2 regions of the Cyanobium sp. NIES-981 genome follow, and region 1 is predicted to be linked to the other one. Evidence: predicted binding sites of a transcription regulator. Region 1 holds the regulator's gene; the other holds the start of a gene.

Region 1 (11,448 bases):
GTTCTCCCCCTCGAACACATCCACGACCCAGGCCCCCCCCGGCAGATCGAGGCCATGGCGCCACTTGCTGATCCGCTCGCTCGCCATGGCCATCAGGGCCAGGGCATCCTCAGCCGGAATGGCGTACTCGAACTCCTGGCGCACGATGCCCTCCCTCGCCGGGGCGGCCGGCATCGACTGCGGGGGACGGGCCTTGAGCGTCAACCAGGCCCCATCGCTGGCCCCGGGCGTGTCGAAGACCGTACGGCGCACCCGCAGGGTCATCCCGTCGGGGCGGGCCACCAGGTAACCCTGGTCCAGCCGGGCCCGCCAGCACACATGGGGCTGCCAGCCGTCGCCATCCACCAGGAACCGGCGCTCGATCTCCAGGCCCATCGGTGAACTTGAGGGAGGTCCCCATTGTGGAACCCAGTGGCGTGGGGCTCAGTTATGGGAGGGCTCGGCCGCCACCAGGCTGCCGGCCCAGTGCAGCTTGTGGGTGAGCGTGCGGTAGTAGGAGGGGCTGCGCTCCAGGATGAGCATCTTGGCCGGATGGCCGCAGCGCTGCACGATGGCCCGGTCTCCCGGTTCCAGCGTGGTGGCATGGGCGCCGTCCTGCCAGAGATTCACCCGACGGCTCGACTCCCCCAGGGGCCACACCGACAGCTGGGCCCGGGGCGGCACCACCAGGGCGCGGCTGGAGAGGCTGATCGGGCAGATCGGCGTGACCACGATCGCCTCGATGCCCGGGTGCAGGATCGGGCCGCCCGCCGCCATGGCATAGCCCGTGGAGCCGGTGGGGGTGGCGATGATCAGACCATCGCCGCGGAACTGGTCCACCACTTCGCCGTCGATCTCCAGCTCCAGCACGCAGGTGGGGGAGCGTTCATCCAGCCCCGGCCGGAAGTAGACGTCGTTGAGGGCCAGATGGCGGGGCTGGGAGGCCGGTCCGACCCCATCGCCGCGGTCCACCCGGGCCTCCAGCATCATGCGGCTCTCGATGGCGAAGCTGTCGTCCCGCAGCCGCTGCCAGAGGCTGCGCTGGTCGTCATCGTCCGACCGTCGCCGCGGCTGCTCGCCACTGAGGCGCAGCAGGCTGCGGTGGTGGGTGAGAAAGCCAAGGTGGCCGCCCACGTTGAAGCAGAGGATGGGCACGGCCAGGGGGCCCAGATGGCGGGCCGCCCCCAGCACGGTGCCGTCCCCACCGAGCACCAGGGCCACGTCGGGCAGCTCCCCCTCCGTGGCCAGCAGGCCGGGAAAGGGATCCTGGGCCTGTCCGCTGGTGGCCGTGACCACGGCCACCCCCTGGGAGCGGAGGTCAGCGGCGCAGCGCTGGGCCTGACGCTGGGCAGCCTGGCTGCCGGAACGGGCGATGAGCCAGACGCGATCCAGCCGCATGAAACCTGGGGGGCCGGATCACCAGCGCAGGAGGTTGAACCGCTCCATATCCACGGTCTCGCGGTTGCGATACAGGGAGAGAAGGATGGCGAGGCCGACCGCCGCCTCCGCTGCGGCGACCGTGATCACGAAGATCGCGAACACCTGGCCGCGCACCAGGGCACCATCGAGGTAGCTGGAGAAGGCCATCAGGTTGATGTTCACGGCATTGAGCATCAGCTCGATGCTCATCAGCACCCGCACGGCGTTGCGGCTGTTGATCAGGCCCCACACCCCGGTGCAGAACAGCACGGCGGCAAGCACCAGGTAGGCCTGAAGCGGGATGGCGGCGGGAAGACTCAGCTCCATGGGGCGCAGACGGGGCGGAACAGCGAAGGTGGGAGAGGATCAGCGGCCGGACTGATCCAGCAACAGGGGGGTGCGGGCCTTCTCGATCAGGCCCTGATCCACGGCTTCCCCAGTGACGATGTCCGCACTGAAGACGTCCCGACGGGCCAGCACGATGGCACCGATCATGGCCATCAGCAGCAGCACCGACGCGAGCTCGAAGGGAAGCAGGTAATCGGAGAACAGGTGCTCGCCGATGCGGATGGTGGCCTCCTCGCCCACGGGCAGCGGCCCCGGCAGGGCCCAGGGGGTGGTGACGGCCACCCGGATCAGCAGCACGAACAACCCGCCACACACCAGTCCGGAGAGGGCGCGTCTCAGGGCCAGCCCCTTGATCACCGAGAGGTCTTCCCGCTTGTTGACCAGCATGATCGCGAACAGGATCAGCACGTTGACGGCGCCGACATAGACCAGCACCTGGGCCGCGGCCACGAAGCTGGCGTTGAGCATCAGGTAGAGACCGGCCACCGAGAGAAACACACCGGCCAGCAGGAAGGCGGAATAGACGATGTTGGGCAGCAGCACCACGCCCAGGGCGCCCAGCACGAGGGTGGTGGAGAGCACCGCGAAACAGATGAACTGGGTGGTGGAAGCGATGGTCATCGTGCGTCTCCCTCGGAGCTGGGGGCGGAAGGCTCGGCCGCCTGCATGCCGGCCAGAACCTGCTCGGGCAACTGGCCGGCCCGGGGTGTGGTGTCGGGCACGCCATGGGGATCCATCGCGCCCTTGGGCAGGTAGGCCAGTTCCCGCAGGGCCACCACGGCCGGGTCGCTGGTGACGCTGGTGGGGAGGCGGCCGAGGGCGATGTTGTCGTAGTTGAGGCTGTGGCGATCGAATGCCGCCAGCTCATACTCCTCCGTCATGGAAAGGCAGTTGGTGGGGCAGTACTCCACACAGTTGCCGCAGAAGATGCAGACCCCGAAATCAATGGAGTAGTTGCGCAGCTCCTTCTTCTTGGTGGCCTTGTTCATCACCCAATCCACCACCGGCAGGTTGATGGGGCAGACGCGCACGCACACCTCGCAGGCGATGCACTTGTCGAACTCGTAGTGAATCCGGCCCCGGTACCGCTCCGAGGGGATCAACTTCTCGTAGGGGTACTGGACGGTGACGGGGCGGCGGCGCAGGTGATCGAAGGTGACCGCCAGCCCCTGGGTCATGTACTGGGCAGCACCCACGGCATCGCGGGTGTAGTCACCGACTTTCTTGAGGAACCCGAACATGAGCGGAAGGCAGGTAACGGGGAGAGGCGAGAGGTTGGCGCCACCCGGGCCATGATGGCCCAGGCGTCCTTGGCCTGGAGGGTCAGCCGCCGAAGAAGGCGGGGAAGGCCAGCTTGAGGCCGGCGGTGACCAGCAGGTTCACCAGCGCGATCGGCAGCAGGAATTTCCAGCCCAGATCAAGGAGCTGGTCGATGCGCACCCGGGGCGTCGTCCAGCGCAGCAGGATCGCCAGGAACACCAGCAGGTAGGCCTTCAATACGGTCATCACGATGCCCACGGACGCGGTGATCACCTGCACCGCGGGAGCATCGATGGGCTGGCCCAGCCAGCCGGCCAGCCATTCCACCGGCAGGGGGAAACCCCAGCCCCCCAGGTAGAGCACCGACACCAGCAGGGCCGAGAGCACCAGGTTGATGTAGCTGCCCAGATAGAACAGGGCGAACTTCATGCCGGCGTACTCGGTCTGGTAGCCGGCCACCAGCTCCTCCTCGGCTTCGGGGAGGTCGAACGGCAGGCGCTCGCATTCCGCAAGGGCACAGATCCAGAAGATCACGAAGCCCACCGGCTGGCGCCAGATGTTCCAGCTGAGGATGCCGGCGCCCGTCTGCTGATCGACGATGTCGACGGTGCTGAGCGAGTTGCTCATCATCACCACCGCCAGCACCGCCAGGGCGAGGGGTATCTCGTAGCTGATCGACTGCGCGGCCGCCCGCAGACCACCGAGCAGGGAGTACTTGTTGTTGGAGGCATAGCCGCTCATCAGCAGGCCGATCGGCTGGATCGAGCTCAGGGCGATCCAGAGGAAGATGCCGATGCCCACGTTGCTGATCAGCAGGTGCTGGCCGAAGGGCACCACCAGCCAGCTGAGGATCACAGGGATCAGCACCAGCACCGGCCCCAGGGTGAACAGCAGCCCATCGGCCCGGGCCGGAATCACGTCCTCCTTGAACAGCAGCTTGAGGCCATCGGCCATCGGCTGCAGCACCCCGAGGGCGCCGGCGTACTCAGGGCCGATGCGCTGCTGCACGGCAGCCGAGATCTTGCGCTCCAGCCACACGTTCACCAGCACGCCCACCACGGCGGCCACCAGCACCAGCACCATGGGCAGGGGCAGCCAGAGCAGATGGGCCGCCCCCGGGCTCAGCCCCAGCCCCTGCAGGGCTGACACGAAACTGGACTCCAGGTCCAGGCCCACGGCCGTGTCCAGGCCGGTTGCAGAGCTCAGCATCGGATTGGCTCGGATCGCAGCAACTTAGCGGGCTTCCAGCGGAACCCAGTCGCGGGGATCAGCGCCGGTGTAAATCTGCGACGGCCGGAAGATGCGGTTGGCACCAAGCTGCTCCTTCCAGTGGGCCAGCCAGCCGGCCGTGCGGGCGATGGCGAAGATGGGGGTGAACAGGTCGCGGGGGATGCCGAGCTTGCGGTACACCAGGCCCGAGTAGAAGTCGACATTGGGATAGATCCCTTTCGGCCCCAGGCGTTCAGCGGCCACCTCCTCCAGCTTGCGGGCCAGGTCGTAGAGGGGATCGTGGCCGAAGCGGTCGAACAGCTGCTCGGCCAGCCCCTGCAGGATCACGGCCCGCGGATCCTTCACCTTGTATTCGCGGTGACCGAAGCCCATGATTTTCTGCTTCTGGGCGATGGCCTGGTCGAGCCAGGGTTCCACCTGGTCGTCGCTGCCGATCGCCTCCAGCATGGCCAGCACATCCTCATTGGCGCCGCCGTGCAGGGGACCGGCCAGGGTGCCCACGGCCGAGGCCACCACCGCATAGGGATCGGTGAGGGTGCTGGCCGTGACGCGGGCGCTGAAGGTGCTGGCGTTGAGGCTGTGCTCGGCGTGCAGGATCAGGCAGGCATCGAAGATGCGGGCCGCCAGGGGGTCGGGCTCCTGTTCGGTGAGCATGTACAGGAAGTTCGAGGCGAACGCCAGATCGTCGCGGGGCTGGATCGGATCCTGCCCTTTGCGGATCAGCTGGAACGCCGCCACCATCGTGGGGATCTTGGCGATCAGCCGCACCACCGCCTCGGCGATGTACTCCGGGTTGTCGAGGGCGCGCCTCGAATAGAACAGCCCCAGCGAGGCGGCGCTGCTCTGGAGCGCATCCATCGGGTGGCCGGTGGCCGGGAAGCACTTCATCATGTCCCGGATGCGGAAGCTCACCCGGCGGTGCATCTGCACCTCGTGCTCGAACTGGCGCAACCGCTCGGCGGTGGGGAGCTCACCCCAGATCAGCAGGTAGGTGGTTTCCAGGAAGGTGCTGTGGGCCGCCAGCAGGCCGGCGTCGTAGCCCCGGTAGGTGAGCCGCCCCTTCTGGCCGTCGATGTCACAGATGGCCGACTGGGTGGCCGGCACCCCCTCCAACCCAGGCCGGAACGGCGGTGCGGCAGCGGCACCAGCGGTGCTGCCGGGGACACTGTCGCTGACGCTGCCTGCCATGCCGGGAGGAACACAAGTGGCCAGAACCTACGGCTGGGACCGGTGGCCCCGCCGTGCCCGGCCACACCGGAGTGGCAGCGGCCCGGCGCCCGCCTAGGTCCCCAGCAGCTGCCGCGGCCCAATCAGCAGACGCAGGCGCCAGGGACCCTCCAGCGAGGCGGACGAGGACTGCAGCCAGGCCAGACCCGCCTTCTTGAGCAGGAGAGTCCCTGGCGCCGCCCCGATCAGGTGGGCCGCCAGATCCCCGAGATCCGGCTCATGGCCCACCAGGACCAGCCGCGCCTCCGCGGGGAGCCCGGCCAGCTGGCCCCGCAGGCCGGCCAGGCCAGACCCTCCCGGCTCCAGGGCGGCAGCCTCCTCCAGGGAGGGCGCCAGCCCCGCCTCGACGGCCAGCGCCGCGGTCTGGCGGGCCCGCACCAGGGGGCTGGTGAGCAGGCGATCGGCCCGGAGATCCAGCGCCACCAGCCTCTCCACCACAGCCCTGGTGCGCTCGACACCCTCGGCCGTGAGCGGCCGCAGGGCGTCGGGACGATCCGCTCGGCGTTCCTCGGCGAGGCCATGGCGCAGCAGGAAGAGGTTCATCCTGCGCTCAGGCGTAGCGCAGGGCGGCCACCAGATGGACGCCAGGGCCGGGGCCCGCTGCGGGCTCCAGCGCCAGGGCCAGCCCCGTCACCGGGGTTTCGAGGGGCTGACCGGCGAGGCCGGCGAGCAGGCGCCAGGCCGGCCACCGGCGCAGGGCCGCCTGGGCCGGGCCCCCATCGGAGGCCCACTGCAGCGGAGCGCCGGGAAGCCCCAGGCCCTCCAGGGCCCGCCACTGCGGGCGGGGGCCCGCGCCACCCGCCTGCCGCTCCTCCAGCACGGCCAGGGTCTGGCCCCACCAGGCCTGGGCGCCCTCAACCTGCCGGGCACCGGCAACGCTCACCGCCAGCTGGGTGGTGGCATCGCGCCGGCGGCGGGGACGGGGAAGCGCGTCGAGATGGGTCCACACCTGCAGGCTCTGGTGGCTGGGTCCATCAAGGCTGGAGGTCACCAGGCCCAGGGGCCCGAGGGCCGGCTCCAGCACGGTGGGATCGGGATCCCCGGCCGGTGTGGCGATCAACCAGCCCAGGGGACCACGGCTCCACAGCAGGGGGCCGGAATCCTCAGCGGCCAGCAGGGCCGGCAGGGGGCCGTCGGTGTCGGGATCCAGGCTCCGCTGCAGCAGGGCGCGCCAGGGGGCGGGCCAGTGGGCGGGATCCTGCAGCAGGGCCACCGTGTGCAGCTCCCCATGCAGCCCTGCGGTGAAGGCGGCGGCATGCTCCGGATCCAGGCGCGACGACCAGGCGCGCGGAGGCCCGGGCAGGGAAGCCGGGGAGGGATCCGGCGGGGAATCCAGGGAGGGATCCAGCGAAGATGCCGAGGGGGTCGTGGACTCCTGCGGATCGGCCGCCAGCGCCACCAGGGCCTCCAGCTGGAGCTGGCGGCCCCGGGGCGAGAGGGCCGCCACCACCGACTGGATGCCCCCGCCAGCCCCCCCCTGCGGTGCTGGCGGGGGAAGCCCCAGCCAGGATTCCAGACCTGCAGGACGGACATGCAGCAGCACGGCACCACGGGCAAGGCGCCCCAGTGCCTGCCGGAATGCCGGATCGGCGGCGAGATTCAGCTCATCGATCTGGGACACGTCCAGGGCCTGCTCCAGCACCCCACGCCCGGAGGCCAGCAGAACCAGGTCGTCATCGATCAGGGCCGTGGCGATCGGCACGGGCTCACGGCCCACCAGGGCGCCCTGGCCGCTGATCAGGCCCATGCCGCGGTAGCTCGACACCTGGAGACCAGTGCCGGCGAGGCTGCGGGTCTGCCAGAAGCGCTGCAGAAAGCGGCGGGCTCCATCCCCGTCCCGGCTCTGCAGGGCCAGCAGCCAGCCGTCCGGGGGTTGGCCAGGCTCGCTGGCGAGCAGGGCCACGCCGGTTTCCCCCCCCAGCCAGCCGGCCAGCTCGCCGCGGTAGTCGAGTCCCGCGGCGGCGAAGGCTCCATCCCGCAGCCGTGCCACGGCCTCGGCGGCCTGGCGGCGTTGGCGGGTGGGCGCCAGGGCCCTGGCGTAGTCGACCGGCAGCTCGGCATCCGCCTGCAGGAAGAGCCCCAGGGCCGCATCCCGCGGCACGAAGCGAGCCGAGCGGGGCAGGCTGGGCGCCTGGACCTGGAGCTGCAGTGGGGATCGCTGCCAGAGCAGCCAGCCGGCCGTCAGGGCCAGCCCCAGCAGCGACAGGGTCACGGCCAGCACCACCGCCAGGAAGGGGCGGGTCCTCATCCGTTCAAGCGGGCATGGATGCGCCCGGACATGCGCCCAAAGCAGGATGGCCCCATCCTGCACCGAACCCACGCCCGTGCCCACGCCCGTCAGCATCACGGCCCCTGCGCTGCACCAGCGCCTCGAGGCCGGAGAGGCCATCCAGCTGGTGGACGTGCGCGAGACGGCGGAGCTGGAGCTGGCGAGGCTGCCCCACCCGGTGATCCACCTGCCACTGAGCCAGTCGGACCTCTGGCTGAGCCGGCTGGAGCAGACGCTCGAGCGCGACAGGCCCGTGGCCGTGCTCTGCCACGCCGGCATCCGCAGCTGGCAGTTCGCCTGCTGGCTGATGGAGCAGCACCACTATCCCCACGTCTGGAATCTGGTGGGCGGGATCGACGCCTGGAGCAACCAGGTGGATCCGACCGTGCCGCGGTACTGACCCGCAGGAGCGAAGCGCAGGAGTGAAGCTCGGGGCTGAAGCGGGGTGTGCGCCGCGTTACTGACCCCACACGCTCTGGCCCGACGGCCCCTGCCCCTCCCTACCATCCGGCAACCCCCCGCGGGCGGCTGGGTTGACCCGGAACCACTCCCCCCGACAGCTCTCCCGACGCCAGCAGGAAGTGCTGCAGCTCGCCGTGCGTCACTACGTGGACACCATGGAGCCCGTGGGCAGCAAGACCCTGGTGCGTCGCTTCGGTCTGCCCGCCAGCTCGGCCACCGTGCGTTCCGCCATGGGGGCTCTCGAGCAGCGGGGGCTGCTCACCCAGCCGCACACGTCGGCCGGCAGGGTGCCGAGTCAGCAGGGCTACCGGGAATACGTGGACCGGTTGCTGCCGGCCCCGGGGGTGGCGGCGCAGCAGCTCGAACGGGAGCTGGCCGGGCTGAGCCTCACCTGGACGGCGCTCGACGATCTGCTGCTGCACCTCAGCCGCCGTCTGGCGGACTTCACGGGCCTGCTGAGCCTGATCACCCGGCCCCAACGCCCCCAGCAGCGGCTGCAGGAACTCCGCCTGGTGCCCAGTGGCGATCGTCTGCTGGTGTTTCTGGTGGAAGGTCCGGCCAGCGGCGGCAGCCTGAATCTGCGGCTCCCCCCGGAGGCCGCGACCCAGCTCAGCCGGCTGGAATCCTGGACCAACCGCCAGCTGCGCGCCCATCCCGAGGCCCCCATCCCCTGGCACCTGCTGCCGGCGGAGCTGCGCCGCAGCGGCGATCTGCTGCGCCAGGCCCTGGACGTGCAGAAACCGCTGCACAGGGAGGGCGGCTCCGCCGTGGCGAGCGGCCTCGGCGGTCTGCTGGCCCAGCCGGAATTCAGCCAGACCGCCAGCCTGCGCCCCCTGGTGCAACTGGTGGAGGACACTCCGCAGCAGCTGCTCGGCCCCCGGGCCGATGCGATCTGGATCGGTCAGGAGCATCCCCACGGTGCCCTGGAGCGCTGCGCGGTGGTGCAGGCCGCCTACGCCACCGGCGATGGCGCCCATGGCCACGTGGCGCTGGTGGGACCGATGCGGATGGCCTACGCCACGGCCCGGGCGGCGGTGCAGTCGGTGGCCTCCACCCTGTCGCGACTGCTCAGCTGACCCGGGCAGCACCTGGCCGTCCTGTGATCCGGAGACCGGGAGGGGCGATCATCAAGGACCGCAGGTTTCCTTCCAGGTTCCAGGCATGACTTATTGCGTCGCATTCCTGCTGGATGCCGGACTGGTGTTCGCCTCGGATTCGCGCACCAACGCCGGGGTCGACTACATCTCCACCTACAGCAAGATGCACGTGTTCCAGCCGGCCCCGGACCGGCTGTTCGTGCTGCTGGCGGCCGGCAATCTCGCCACCACCCAGGCGGTGCTCAACCAGATCCAGCGGGATCTGCGCCGCCATGGTGTCGGACCGATGGGCAACGCCGTCCCGGGCATGCCGGTGGGCAGCGGCCCTGGCATCAGCGGCGAGGCGGGGGACCCGCCACTGCAGACCTCCGTGTTCGTGGGGCTGAGCGATCCGGCGCCCGCGGCCGTGACCGTGGCACCGGAAGCCGGCCAGCCCATGGGCACCAGCACGCCGCCTTGCCGGCCGCCTGCGGCCATCCCCCCGCCGGAGGAGGACGGCGAACCCGCCAATCTGGTGACGGCCCGCTACCTGTTCGAAGCCGCCGACTACGTGGGCCGCATGAGCGTGGCCGTGCAGGACCAGCACAAGGCCTCGCTGCACCAGTCCGGAGCCAGTGCCGAGGCCAGCTTCATCCTCGGCGGCCAGATCGAGGGCGATCGGCATGGCCTCTACCTGATCTACCCCCAGGGCAATGCGGTGATGGCCACGCGGGAAACTCCCTTCCTGCAGATCGGCGAGAGCAAGTACGGCAAGCCGCCGCTCGATTTCGTGGGCCATTGCGGCCTGTCGCTGGAGGATGCGGCCCGGCTCTGCCTGATCTCCCAGGTGATCACCCGCCGCTCGAACCTCTCGGTGGGCCCGCCCTTCGAGCTGGCGCTGATGCCGGCCAATGGCCTGAAGATCACCCGCCGGATCAAGCTGGCCAAGGGGGCACCGGAGATCGGCCGCTCGATGCAGGTGTGGGCGGCCTGCATGCAGGAGGGCCTGCGCCGGCTGCCGCGCTTCGCCTGGGAGGAGGACCCGCTCTGAGCGCAGCGGCCGCGCTCAGCCGCCCAGCTGGGCGCCGAGGCGATCGGCCACGGTGTTCACGTCCTTGTCGCCGCGGCCGGAGAGGTTGAGCACCACCTCGGTGCCCGGCGCCAGGGTGGGGCAGAGGGCATCGAGGGCGGCGAAGGCGTGGGCGGTTTCCAGGGCCGGGATGATGCCCTCCAGTTCGCTCACCAGGCGCAGGGCCTGAAGGGCCTGCTCGTCGGTGACGGCCAGGTACTCGGCCCGGCCGATCTCCCGCAGATAGCTGTGCTCGGGGCCCACTCCCGGGTAGTCGAGGCCGGCGCTGATCGAGTGGGCCTCCTGCACCTGGCCCTCGCCGTCCTGGAGCAGCAGGCTCATGGCGCCGTGCAGCACCCCGATCCGCCCCTCGGTGATGGTGGCGGCATGGCGGCCGCTGGCCACCCCCTCGCCGGCGGCCTCCACGCCCACCAGCCGCACGGCGGTGTCCTGCACGAAGGGATGGAAGAGGCCCATGGCGTTGGAGCCCCCGCCCACGCAGGCCACCAGCACATCCGGGAGCCGGCCGAAGGCGTCCTGGCACTGGGCCTTGGCCTCCTTGCCGATGCAGGCATGGAAGTCGCGCACCAGCATCGGGTAGGGGTGGGGGCCGGCCACCGAACCGAGGATGTAGTGGGTGGACTCCACGTTGGTCACCCAGTCGCGGATGGCCTCGCTGGTGGCGTCCTTGAGGGTGGCGGTGCCGGCCGTGACGGGCTGCACCGTGGCGCCCAGCAGCCGCATGCGGAACACGTTGAGGGCCTGGCGGCGCATGTCCTCGGCGCCCATGTACACCACGCACTCGAGACCGAAACGGGCGCACACCGTGGCGGTGGCCACGCCGTGCTGGCCGGCGCCGGTCTCGGCGATCACCCGCTTCTTGCCCATGCGCAGGGCGAGCAGGGCCTGGCCCAGGGCATTGTTGATCTTGTGGGCGCCGGTGTGGTTGAGGTCCTCGCGCTTCAGCCAGAGACGCGGCCCTCCTTCGGGGCGGGCGTAGTGGGCGGTGAGCCGCTCGGCCTCGTAGAGCGGCGTGGGCCGGCCCACGTAGGTGCGCAGCAGGTGATCCAGCCGGCCGGTGAAGGCGGGATCGGCCCAGGCCTCGGCGG
Region 2 (11,448 bases), 330 kb from region 1:
GCCGCGGCCTGCTGATGCCGGGTGCAGCCATGGGCGACATCGGTGGCGAAGACCTCCTCATCCAGCAGGGCATTGAGCAGGCTCGACTTGCCGACCCCCACCCGCCCGAACACCGCGACCCGCGGCCTCCGCTGGGCCAGGCGCAGCAGCTGTCGGTCCACGGCAGCCAGCTCGCCGGCCAGCAGGCCGGCTTCCCGACCATTCAGCTGGAGGGAGGCTCTCCATGGCTCCAGGAGCAGGCGTGCCCGCTCGGCCGCCGCCGGAGGCACAGGGGACTGGGCCGGGCCGCCGCTCATTCCCCCCGATCCTCCTCGGCAGGCTGGGGACGGCGCCACCAGCCCGCCAGCACCGCCAGCACCGCTTCGGCGCCGATCACCCCGACGAAGCCCCCGAACTCGTCCACCACCACCCTCACGCCACCGCTGTTGCGGCGGAATCCCGTGAGCAGCCGATCGGCCCGGATCATCTCCGGCACGTACTCCACCGGTTCGCTGAGGTCGTCGGGGGTGCGCTCGCCATGGCCCTCCAGCAGGGCGGTGAGCAGCCGTTCCCGGCTGGCGACACCCAGGATTTCGTCCACCTCTTCCCCGAGCACCACCCACCACGGATCGGGCGTGCAGAGCAGCAGGTCCCGGGACTCCGCCAGCCGGCTGGCTCCGCGCAGGGTGGGGGCCGCCACGCGCGGGGTCATCAGGTCCCGGGCGGTGAGGTCGTTGAGCTGGAACACCTTGGAGATCATGGCGGCCTCATCGGCCTCGATCTGGCCCCTCTGGGACCCGAGCCGGGCCAGCAGGCGGATCTCCTCCTCGTCGGTGCTGATCTCGCTTTCGGCCGTGATGGCCGGCAGCACCCGCTCCAGCAGCAGCACCAGGGGGAGCATGAGCTGGCCCAGCAGGTGCAGCGCCGGTGCCGCGGCCAGCGCCACCGGCAGCGCCAGTCTGCTGCCGAGGGCCTTGGGCAGGATCTCCCCCAGCAGCATCACCAGCAGGGTCAGTCCCACGGAGAACAGCGGCAGGGCGGGGCCCTCCACGCCGTAGCGGCCGAAGACGTGGGCCGCGTAGCCGCCCAGCATCAGGCTGCCGAAGATGTTGAAACCGTTGTTGGCGATCACCAGCACCGAGAGGGTGCGGCCCAGCCGCTGGCGCAGCTGGGCCAGCCGGCGAGCCCCCCGCACGGGCCTGGGGCGGGCCGCCAGTTCATGCAGCCGCACCGGATTGACGGTGAGCAGGGCCGCTTCCACTCCGGAGCACAGCGCCGAGCCCGCCAGCACCACCACCACCAGGAGGGCCAGAACCAGCAGGTCGTTCATTCAGGAGGACGGCCGGTGGATCGGCGGGGTGGTGGCGGGCATGGCTCCATTAAATCGGCCCGGGCCGCGGCTGTCCCACAGTGGCCGGCAGGATTGGCACAGCCTGACTCCCTGGAATGGTGATCTACGCCGAGCGTCGCGCTCGCTTTCTGCAGCAGCTGGGTGGAGCGGCGGCCGTGATTCCGGCGGCGACCCTGGTGACCCATCACGCCGACTGCGAGTACCCCTTCCGCCAGGACAGTGACTTCTGGTACCTCACCGGTTTCGACGAACCCGATGCGGTGGCCCTGTTCCTGCCCCACCGTGACGACGCGCCCTTCGTGCTGTTCGTGCACCCCAAGGACCCCACAGCCGAGGTGTGGAACGGTGTGCGCTGCGGCACGGAAGGGGCGGTGGAGCGCTTCGGCGCGTCCGTGGCGCACCCCCTGGCTGAACTGGCCCAGCGCTTGCCCCACTATCTCGAGGGTGCGGAGGGGATCGCCTTTCGCGTCGGCCGCCACCCGGCGGTGGAGCCGCTGGTGCTGAAGGCCTGGGCCCAGCAGCTCGACCGGGCTCCCCGCCGCGGCTCCGCCGCCCTCGGGCTCGTGGCGCCCTGCCCTCTCCTGCATGCCCTGCGGCTGCGCAAGGGGCCCGACGAACTGGACCGGCTGCGCGAGGCGGCCCGCATCTCCGCCGAAGCCCATGAGCTGGCGCGCCAGGTGGCCCGTCCAGGCCTGAACGAGCGCCAGGTGCAGGCGGTGATCGAGCAGCATTTCCTCGAGCAGGGCGCCCGCGGACCGGCCTATGGCTCGATCGTGGCGGGAGGCGACAACGCCTGCGTGCTGCACTACACCGCCAACAACGCCCCCCTGCGGGACGGTGATCTGCTGCTGATCGACGCCGGTTGCAGCCTGACGGACTACTACAACGGCGACATCACCCGCACCTTCCCGGTGAACGGTCGTTTCAGCGGAGAGCAGCGGGATCTGTACGCGCTCGTGCTCGCTGCCCAGGAGGCCGCCGTGGCCAGCGTGGCCCCGGGCGTCACCGCAGAAGCCGTCCATCTGGCCGCCGTGCGGGTGCTGGTGGAGGGCCTCGTCACCCTGGGCCTGCTCAGCGGCAGCGTGGACGGGATCGTGGAGCAGGGGGCCTACCGGCACCTCTACATGCATCGCACCGGCCACTGGCTGGGGCTGGACGTGCACGACGTGGGGGCCTACCGGCTGGGGGAACACCCGGTGGAGCTGGAGCCGGGCATGGTGCTCACCGTGGAGCCCGGGCTCTATGTGAGCGATCGCCTGGCGGTGCCGGAGGGCCAGCCGGCCATCGAGGAGCGCTGGAAGGGCATCGGCATCCGCATCGAGGACGACGTGGCCGTGAGCGATCGCGGTCATGAGGTGCTCACGGCCGCTGCCCTCAAGAGCCTCGCGGCGATGGAGCGATGAGCCGCGAGGGAGCGAGCAGGCGCTCGAGGCTCTCCAGCACGGAGCCCGTGCTGGAGATCACGGCATCCGCTCCCGACTTCCTCAGGCTGTCCTCGTAGCGGCGGCGGGCCAGGGACGACCCGTGCAGGTGGGGCGGCGCCACTGCCAGGGCCAGGAAGGTCTGCTGCGGCTGCACCTGGCGGGCCCCCACCACCGTGAGCACATCCGCCACCGTGTCGCCCAGGTAGGCCACCGGCGGGCTGGAGCCGGTTCCGAGTTCGGTGCCCGCCAGCTGCCTGGCCAGGCGCAGCAGTCCCGTGGGATCCGGCTTGTCGGGGGCGTCGCCCATGGCCACCAGGGGCGGGTCCGCCAGGCCGAGGCGCTCCTCCAGCACGTAGCGGGCCGAGGGGGGTTCGGCACCACTCACGAAGCCCCAGGCCACATCGGCCCTGTCGAGCTGCTCGAACAGCACCGGCTCCACCAGCAGGGGCTCATGGCCGATGAAACCCGTCCACTGGAGAGGGTCGCCCAGGGGATCGCCGCCGAAATAGAAGCCGCTGAACACCCCGATCAGCGAGTCGCGATCCGGCAGTGGGTCCTGGCCGTGGCGACGCAGCAGCTCCAGGGAGGCGTCCCAGTCGTTGTTCCAGCGGCCTTCGGCCTTGAGGCCATCCACGGTGGCCGCGTCGGGCAGCCAACCGCTGTAGTGGCGCACGGTTTCGGCCAGGGCGCGGCGGTAGCTGGCTGCCACATCCCGGATCACGCCATCGATGTCGAACAGCAGGACGGCGCGCGGAATCAGGGGAGGGGTGCGGCTCGGCTGATAGGTTAGTTGTTTGACTTTCTGCCTTGAGCGCCGACACCATGACAGCCACCGAGAGCGCCGCCGGCGCTGCCGTGAGCGATGCGCCCGAGGTGGCGGCCGCCACTGAAGACAGCGCCTCCCAGGGGCGTCCGGTGATGCGTGGTGGCAGCGCCGCCCTGGCCTCCGCCACCATCGATGAGGACGGCGTCCCCTCCGGTTACACGCCGAAGGCGGATGAGGGCCGTTTCCTGCTGAAGATCCTCTGGCTGCCCGAGAACGTGGCCCTCGCTGTGGACCAGATCGTGGGCGGCGGCCCGAGCCCCCTCACGGCCTATTTCTTCTGGCCCCGGGAGGATGCCTGGGAAACCCTCAAGACCGAGCTGGAGGGCAAGAGCTGGATCACCGATAACGAGCGGGTGGAGATCCTCAACAAAGCCACCGAGGTGATCAACTACTGGCAGGAGGAGGGCAAGGGCAAGAGCCTCGATGAGGCCAAGCTCAAGTTCCCCGATGTCACCTTCTGCGGCACCGCCTGAATCCTGGTCACCACTCCAGGGCCTTGGCCCCCTCGTTGTTTCGAGGGGGCTTTTTCATGGCGCCATGACATGATCGCGGCATGAAAAAGGGCCATGGTGTCCATGGCCCGCAGTGATGCACCAGGGAGGGAGATTCAGCTCTGGCCCCGGGTGGCCTGCAGCCAGGCCCTTGCCTTCGCCAGGGCCTGCTGGGCCTTGAGCTTCTCGGTGCTCGGACTCTGGCCTTCGAAGGCTGCGGCAGCCTGCTGGGCAGATTCGAATTCCGCCTGGGCTGCGCTGGCGTCGATGCTGCTGCCCAGCTCAGCCCCGTTCACCAGCACGGTGACCTCATCGGACTCCACTTCAGCGAAGCCACCCAGCAGGGCGATGGAGGACCAGCCCCCTGCCCCGCGGAGCCTCATCACGCCGGTATCCAGTGCGGCCAGCATGGTGACGTGTCCCGGAAGGATGCCCACCTGTCCGGTGGTGGTCGGCAGAATCACCTCGTCAGCGCTGCCGTCAAAAACGCTCTGGTCTGGGGCCAGAACTCTCAGGGTTAAAGACATCGTGAGACCTCAGGATTGACAGGACGGGTTCAACCCTTGGAATCAGCCAGGATCTTGTCAGCCTTGGCCTTCACTTCATCAATGTTGCCGACGAGGTAGAAGGCCGCCTCGGGGAGGTGATCGAGTTCGCCGGCCAGGATCATGTTGAAGCCCTTGATGGTTTCCTCCAGTTTCACGTACTTGCCGGGCATGCCGGTGAACACCTCAGCCACGAAGAAGGGCTGGGAGAGGAACTTCTCGATCTTGCGCGCCCGGTCCACCGTGCGACGGTCGTCCTCGGACAGTTCGTCGAGGCCCAGAATGGCGATGATGTCCTGCAGCTCCTTGTAGCGCTGCAGGGTGCTCTGCACGGCACGGGCGGTGCGGTAGTGCTCATCGCCCACCACGGCGGGCTGCAGCATGGTGCTGGTGGAATCCAGGGGATCCACAGCGGGGTAGATGCCCTTGGAGGCCAGACCGCGGCTCAGCACGGTGGTGGCGTCCAGGTGGGCAAAGGTGGTGGCGGGAGCAGGGTCGGTGAGGTCGTCGGCGGGCACGTAGACGGCCTGGATCGAGGTGATCGATCCCTCCAGGGTGGAGGTGATGCGCTCCTGCAGCTCGCCCACGTCGGTGCCGAGGGTGGGCTGGTAGCCCACAGCCGAAGGCATGCGGCCCAGCAGGGCGCTCACTTCGGAGCCGGCCTGCACGAAGCGGAAGATGTTGTCGATGAACAGCAGCACGTCCTGCTTGTTCACATCCCGGAAGTGCTCGGCCATGGTGAGGGCCGAGAGACCCACCCGCATGCGGGCGCCGGGGGGCTCGTTCATCTGGCCATAGCACAGGGCCACTTTCGACTTGGAAAGGTCGTCGGCGTTGATCACGCCCGACTCCTTGAATTCCTCGTAGAGGTCGTTGCCCTCGCGGGTGCGCTCACCCACGCCGCCGAACACGGACACACCGCCGTGCTCCTTGGCGATGTTGTTGATCAGCTCCTGGATCAGCACGGTCTTGCCGACCCCGGCTCCGCCGAACAGGCCCACCTTGCCGCCCTGGCGGTAGGGGGCCAGCAGGTCGATCACCTTGATGCCGGTTTCGAACACCCGGGGCTTGGTCTCCAGCTCGGTGAGCTTGGGGGCCTCGCGGTGGATCGGGGCGGTCAGGGTGGTGCTCACGGGACCCTGCTCATCCACAGGCTCGCCGAGCACATTGAAGATCCGGCCCAGGGTGGCTTCCCCCACGGGCACGGAGATGGGGGCGCCGGTGTCCAGGGCCTCCATGCCGCGCACCAGACCATCGGTGCTGCTCATCGCCACGGCCCGCACCCGGTGGTCGCCGAGCAGCTGCTGCACTTCGGCGGTGAGGGCGATGGACTGGCCGGCGGAGTTCTTCGCCTCGATGCGGAGAGCGTTATAGATCTTGGGCAGCTGGCCGGCCGGAAATTCAACGTCGAGCACCGGGCCGATCACCTGCCGGACGATGCCTTTGGTGCCGGTGGCAGTAGCAGCAGCCATATGGATGGAATTCGGGGAGAGCGCTTGGTGGGACAGGGGTGCTGAGACGATCCCTGGCCCCGGGGGAGCCGGGCCACCTTACCACTCGGCCTTCCAGCTCCTCTGCGCGCCCATGCACGGTTCGGTCACCCGCACAGCTTCGGGGTGGTCGCCATGGACCCTCGCCGCATAGGTTGGCACTCGTGAGGGGGGAGTGCCAACTCCCCTCTTTACAGTGGCGTCTCGGGCGCCATGTCGTTGCTATCGCATCTATCCATGGCTGCTGTTTCCCTCAGCGTCTCCACGGTCAAGCCGCTCGGAGATCGCATCTTCATCAAGGTGTCGGAGTCCGAAGAGAAGACTGCCGGCGGCATCCTGCTGCCTGACACCGCCAAGGAGAAGCCCCAGGTGGGCGAAGTGGTGCAGGTGGGCCCCGGCAAGCGCAATGAAGACGGATCCCGCCAGGCTCCTGAAGTGAGCATCGGCGACAAGGTGCTCTACAGCAAGTACGCCGGCACCGACATCAAGCTCGGCACCGATGAGTACGTGTTGCTCTCCGAGAAAGACATTCTTGCTGTCGTCAACTGATCGGTCGATGGGCTCCTTCTGATCCAAGGAAGTTCTGCTTCCTACGGTCAGACATCTAAGCTGCAACCCTCAACAGACTGACCAACTCACAGTTTCCCTACGAGACATACGCCTCCCATGGCTAAGCGCATCATCTACAACGAGCAAGCCCGTCGCGCGCTCGAGAAAGGCATCGACATCCTGGCCGAATCCGTCGCCGTCACCCTGGGCCCCAAGGGCCGCAACGTGGTGCTGGAGAAGAAGTTCGGTGCCCCCCAGATCATCAATGACGGCGTCACCATCGCCAAGGAGATCGAACTGGAGGATCACATCGAGAACACCGGTGTGGCCCTGATCCGTCAGGCCGCCTCCAAGACCAACGACGCCGCCGGTGACGGCACCACCACCGCCACCGTGCTGGCCCACGCCATGGTGAAGGCGGGCCTGCGCAACGTGGCCGCCGGTGCCAACGCCATCACCCTCAAGAAGGGCATCGACAAGGCCTCCGACTTCCTCGTCAAGAAGATCGAGGAGCACGCCAAGCCGATCTCCGATTCCAGTGCGATCGCCCAGGTGGGCACCATCTCCGCCGGCAACGACGAAGAGGTGGGCCGCATGATCGCCGACGCCATGGACAAGGTTGGCAAGGAAGGTGTGATCTCCCTGGAAGAAGGGAAGTCGATGACCACCGAACTGGAGGTCACCGAAGGCATGCGCTTCGACAAGGGTTACATCTCGCCCTACTTCGCCACCGACACCGAGCGGATGGAAGCGGTGCTCGAGGAGCCCTACATCCTGCTCACCGACAAGAAGATCGGTCTGGTGCAGGACCTGGTGCCCGTGCTGGAGCAGATCGCCCGCACCGGCAAGCCCCTGCTGATCATTGCCGAGGACATCGAGAAGGAAGCCCTCGCCACCCTGGTGGTGAACCGTCTGCGCGGTGTGCTCAACGTGGCCGCCGTCAAGGCCCCCGGCTTCGGTGACCGCCGCAAGGCCATGCTCGAGGACATCGCCGTTCTCACCAACGGCCAGCTGATCACCGAGGACGCCGGCCTCAAGCTGGAGAACGCCAAGCTCGAGATGCTCGGCACCGCCCGCCGGGTGACCATCAACAAGGACACCACCACCATCGTGGCCGAAGGCAACGAGGTGGCCGTGAAGGCCCGCTGCGAGCAGATCCGCAAGCAGATGGACGAAACCGACTCCTCCTACGACAAGGAGAAGCTGCAGGAGCGTCTGGCCAAGCTGAGCGGCGGGGTGGCCGTGGTCAAGGTGGGTGCCGCCACCGAGACCGAGATGAAGGACAAGAAGCTGCGCCTGGAAGACGCCATCAACGCCACCAAGGCGGCCGTTGAGGAAGGCATCGTTCCCGGTGGTGGCACCACCCTGGCCCACCTGGCTCCGGCCCTCGAGGAGTGGGCGGCGGCCAATCTCTCCGGCGAGGAGCTGATCGGTGCCACGATCGTGGCCTCCGCGCTCACCGCACCGCTCAAGCGCATTGCCGAGAACGCCGGTGCCAATGGCGCCGTCGTGGCGGAGAACGTGAAGAGCAAGCCCTTCAACGAGGGCTACAACGCCGCCACCGGCGAGTATGTGGACATGCTGGCCGCCGGCATCGTGGATCCCGCCAAGGTGACCCGCTCCGGCCTGCAGAACGCCGCCTCGATCGCCGGCATGGTGCTGACCACCGAGTGCATCGTGGCCGATCTGCCCGAGAAGAAGGAAGCTGCTCCCGCCGGTGGCGGTGGCATGGGCGGCGACTTCGACTACTGATCAGCCCGGACCTTCTGGACCAAGCGCCCCGCATGGGGCGCTTTTTTGATGGCGGATCAGCTGTTATGGCAGATCGGCCGCCGTCACCCTGGTCATTCCCCCGGACTGCCGGGTTCTGGAAGGGGGGGTGGAGGCAGGGATGGCCCTGGGGTGTTGGACGGAGTCTGGATCGAAAGCGGGGAAGGAAGTGTGGGCTGCAGGGTCGGGGCGGGGACCGAAGGGGAAAGGGCCGGCTGGTTGGATTTCTCCTGTTTGCGCTGTTCCTCCAGTTGTTCGCGGAGCGCTTGTATCTCTTGTTGATTCTTTAGATCGCGCTGCTTCTGGTCGTCCACAGCCCGATAAACCGCAACGACGGTGAGACCAATCGTTCCGATGGCTGCAAAAGTTGAAATTGTCGCTTGAAATCGGCTCATCAATCTGAATAGTCAGACAGAATGGTGGGAAAACCTGTGGGCATGACCATGCCCGGGACTTGCTCATGGCCTCACACTCTAACCAGGGGCACATGTGCTCTCGACCGCCGCCTGGGGGGCAGAGCCCCTCCCGTCCATGGTGCGGTTCCAGCATCCGGGGAGGCGAATCAGGACGACCCTGGCCGCAGTGAAAGCCTGTCGGGGCCCGTGGACCGCGTTGGAGCGCCCCAGCCTCGCGGCATGACGCCTGGTCGGGGAGTGGGCTGTGGTTCCGGTGGAGTGATCCAACGTTCAGGTTGGATTCCCGGCTACGGGGTTGCCATGACGTGACCATCGAAGCGACCATCTTCCCGGTCAGCCCCCTGCCTCAGCAGGAGCCAGTCCGGCATCAGAGGGCCGGACTGGGAGCACTGGCTCAGCCGGGCTGGAAGCGCAGTGCAACGCCGTTGTTGCAGTAGCGCTTGCCGGTGGGTCGGGGGCCATCGTTGAACACGTGTCCCTGGTGTCCCCCGCAGCGGCGGCAGTGGTATTCAGTGCGTGGAATGAGCAGTTTGAAATCCTGCTTCGTGGCAATCGCCTTCGGCAACGGTTGCCAGAAGCTGGGCCAGCCCGTGCCGCTGTCGTACTTGGTGTCCGAACTGAACAGAGGCAGCGCACAACCGGCGCAGAGGTAGGTGCCCCGGCGCTTTTCGGCATTGAGCGGGCTGGAGAACGGACGCTCGGTGCCCTCCTGGCGCAGGACCTTGTAGGCCTCCGGGCTCAAGCGCCGTTTCCATTCGGCGTTGCTCAGGGCCCAGCGTGGCTCGGTGGCTGCCGCAGCGGCCTCAGCCTGCCGCGGCTTCCAGGCCAGCGCTGCCAGGGCTGTGCCCAGGCTGGCCAGGAGATGGCGTCGGAACATGGGATGTGCTTGGGGGATCGCTGTGCGCCCAGGCCGGATGGCCGGCCGTCAGGACAGCCAGCCCGCACTCAGAACGACGGCAAGGGCAAGAAAGATGCCCAGCAGGGTCCAGGTGATGCGGTTCAGGGTCTGCTCCGCACTGCGGGCACTGGTGAACATCGACCCACCGCTGGAGGCGAGTCCGCCCATGCCATCGCCCTTCGGGCTGTGAAGCAGAACGCTCAGGATCAGCAGCACACCACTGGCGGACCAGACCCAGGCCAGAACGGAGGAGAGCATGGCGGTGGCGATGGCTGGATCAGGCTAGACGCTGAGGGGCTGATGCAGGCGGGTCGCGGCAGCGGGTACCGCGCTCGGCTCGATCAGGGACGTCCCCGTCATGCTGGCTGGCTTGGGCAGGCCAAGAATCTCCAGCAGGGTAGGGGCAATGTCGGCAAGGCCGCCGTGCTCGCGGAGCAGCACCGCGTTGCCGTGGCCCGGCAGCTTGCGCTTCTCGCCTTCCACGAGAATCACGGGAACGGGATTGGTGGTGTGGGCTGTCCAGGGTCTGCCGTCGGGTCCCACCATCACTTCGGCATTGCCGTGGTCCGCGGTGATCAGCAGGGTGCCCCCCATCCGGTTGGTGGCTTCCACCAAGCGCCCCACGCAGCGGTCCACCGTGCTGATCGCTTCGGTGGTGGCGGCGATCTGACCGGTGTGCCCCACCATGTCGGGGTTGGCGTAGTTGATCACCACCAGCGAATAGATCCCCTTCTCGATGGCCGCCACGCAGCTGTTGGTGAGCTGGTCGGCCGACATGGCCGGGGCCTGGTCGTAGGTGGCGACCCTGGGGGAGGGCACCAGGTGACGGTCTTCTCCAGGAAAAGCCTGTTCAATGCCCCCGTTCATGAAGTAGGTGACATGGGGATATTTCTCGGTTTCAGCGGTACGGAGCTGGCGGAGCCCCGCTTCCGAGATCACCTGTCCCAGAAGCCCATCGAGGGATTCCGGCGGGAAGGCCACCTCCACCGGGAGTCCCTTTTCGTACTGGGTGAAGGTGACCACATCGACGGCGGGGTGATCAACGCGCTCAAAAGCGGTGAAGTCAGCAGCGACCAGAGCCTTGATCAGCTGCCGCGCCCGGTCAGGGCGGAAGTTGAAGCAGATGAGGCCATCCCCGTCGCGCAGACGTCCGTCCTGAAGGCGCATGGGCTCGAGGAACTCATCCTCCACATCAGCGGCGTAGGACGCCGCGATGGCATCCCTCGGGGAGAGGTCGGTGGGTTGGCGGCTGTCGGTGAGCAGGCGGTAGGCCTTCTCGGTGCGATCCCAGCGGTTGTCGCGGTCCATCGCCCAGTACCGCCCGCACACGGTGACGATCCTGCCCACGCCGGCGGCCTTGATCTGCTCTTCGATGGTGGCCACGAAGCCCGGCGAGCTGTTGGGAGCGGTGTCACGTCCATCGGTGATCACGTGGATGCAGACATCCTTCAGCCCCCGGGCCGCGGCCCACTGCAGAAGGCCTCCGAGGTGGTTGACGTGGCTGTGCACGCCTCCATCGGAGCACAGGCCGATCAGATGAAGGGTGCCGCCGCGGCTGTTCAGTCGGTCGGCAAGGGCATTGATGGCGGGGTTCTCCGCCAGGGAGCCATCCCGGACGGCCTGGCTGATTCGCACCAGCTCCTGCCGGATGATGCGGCCGGAACCTATGGTGAGGTGCCCCACCTCGGAGTTGCCCATCTGCTCGTCGG

What was found. Region 1 encodes HrcA, which represses chaperone genes, less so after heat shock. Its sites were predicted from a motif close to TTAGCACTCNNNNNNNNNGAGTGCTAA; they were not measured.
Region 2: groES (co-chaperone GroES) is a predicted target of HrcA. The motif match lies at 6,262-6,288, and genes of this name have one in related genera.

What each region holds. Positions count from the first base shown of each region.
Region 1 is NZ_LT578417.1:2,891,696-2,903,143, forward strand. It holds gene CBM981_RS14490 (CYTH domain-containing protein) at 1-375, opposite strand, end outside; gene CBM981_RS14495 (NAD(+) kinase) at 424-1,377, opposite strand; gene nuoK (NADH-quinone oxidoreductase subunit NuoK) at 1,396-1,725, opposite strand; gene CBM981_RS14505 (NADH-quinone oxidoreductase subunit J) at 1,765-2,367, opposite strand; gene ndhI (NAD(P)H-quinone oxidoreductase subunit I) at 2,364-2,987, opposite strand; gene nuoH (NADH-quinone oxidoreductase subunit NuoH) at 3,070-4,215, opposite strand; gene CBM981_RS14520 (citrate synthase) at 4,240-5,424, opposite strand; gene sixA (phosphohistidine phosphatase SixA) at 5,518-6,006, opposite strand; gene CBM981_RS14530 (DUF3352 domain-containing protein) at 6,014-7,711, opposite strand; gene CBM981_RS14535 (rhodanese-like domain-containing protein) at 7,788-8,132, shown strand; gene CBM981_RS14540 (heat-inducible transcriptional repressor HrcA) at 8,350-9,270, shown strand; gene CBM981_RS15990 (20S proteasome subunit A/B) at 9,356-10,321, shown strand; gene trpB (tryptophan synthase subunit beta) at 10,337-11,448, opposite strand, start outside.
Region 2 is NZ_LT578417.1:2,566,153-2,577,600, reverse strand. It holds gene CBM981_RS12985 (GTP-binding protein) at 1-296, opposite strand, end outside; gene CBM981_RS12980 (CNNM domain-containing protein) at 293-1,309, opposite strand; gene CBM981_RS12975 (aminopeptidase P N-terminal domain-containing protein) at 1,426-2,733, shown strand; gene CBM981_RS12970 (TIGR01548 family HAD-type hydrolase) at 2,705-3,475, opposite strand; gene CBM981_RS12965 (30S ribosomal protein PSRP-3) at 3,577-4,053, shown strand; gene atpC (ATP synthase F1 subunit epsilon) at 4,188-4,598, opposite strand; gene atpD (F0F1 ATP synthase subunit beta) at 4,628-6,088, opposite strand; gene groES (co-chaperone GroES) at 6,344-6,655, shown strand; gene groL (chaperonin GroEL) at 6,773-8,407, shown strand; gene msrB (peptide-methionine (R)-S-oxide reductase MsrB) at 9,236-9,718, opposite strand; gene secG (preprotein translocase subunit SecG) at 9,767-9,997, opposite strand; gene gpmI (2,3-bisphosphoglycerate-independent phosphoglycerate mutase) at 10,022-11,448, opposite strand, start outside.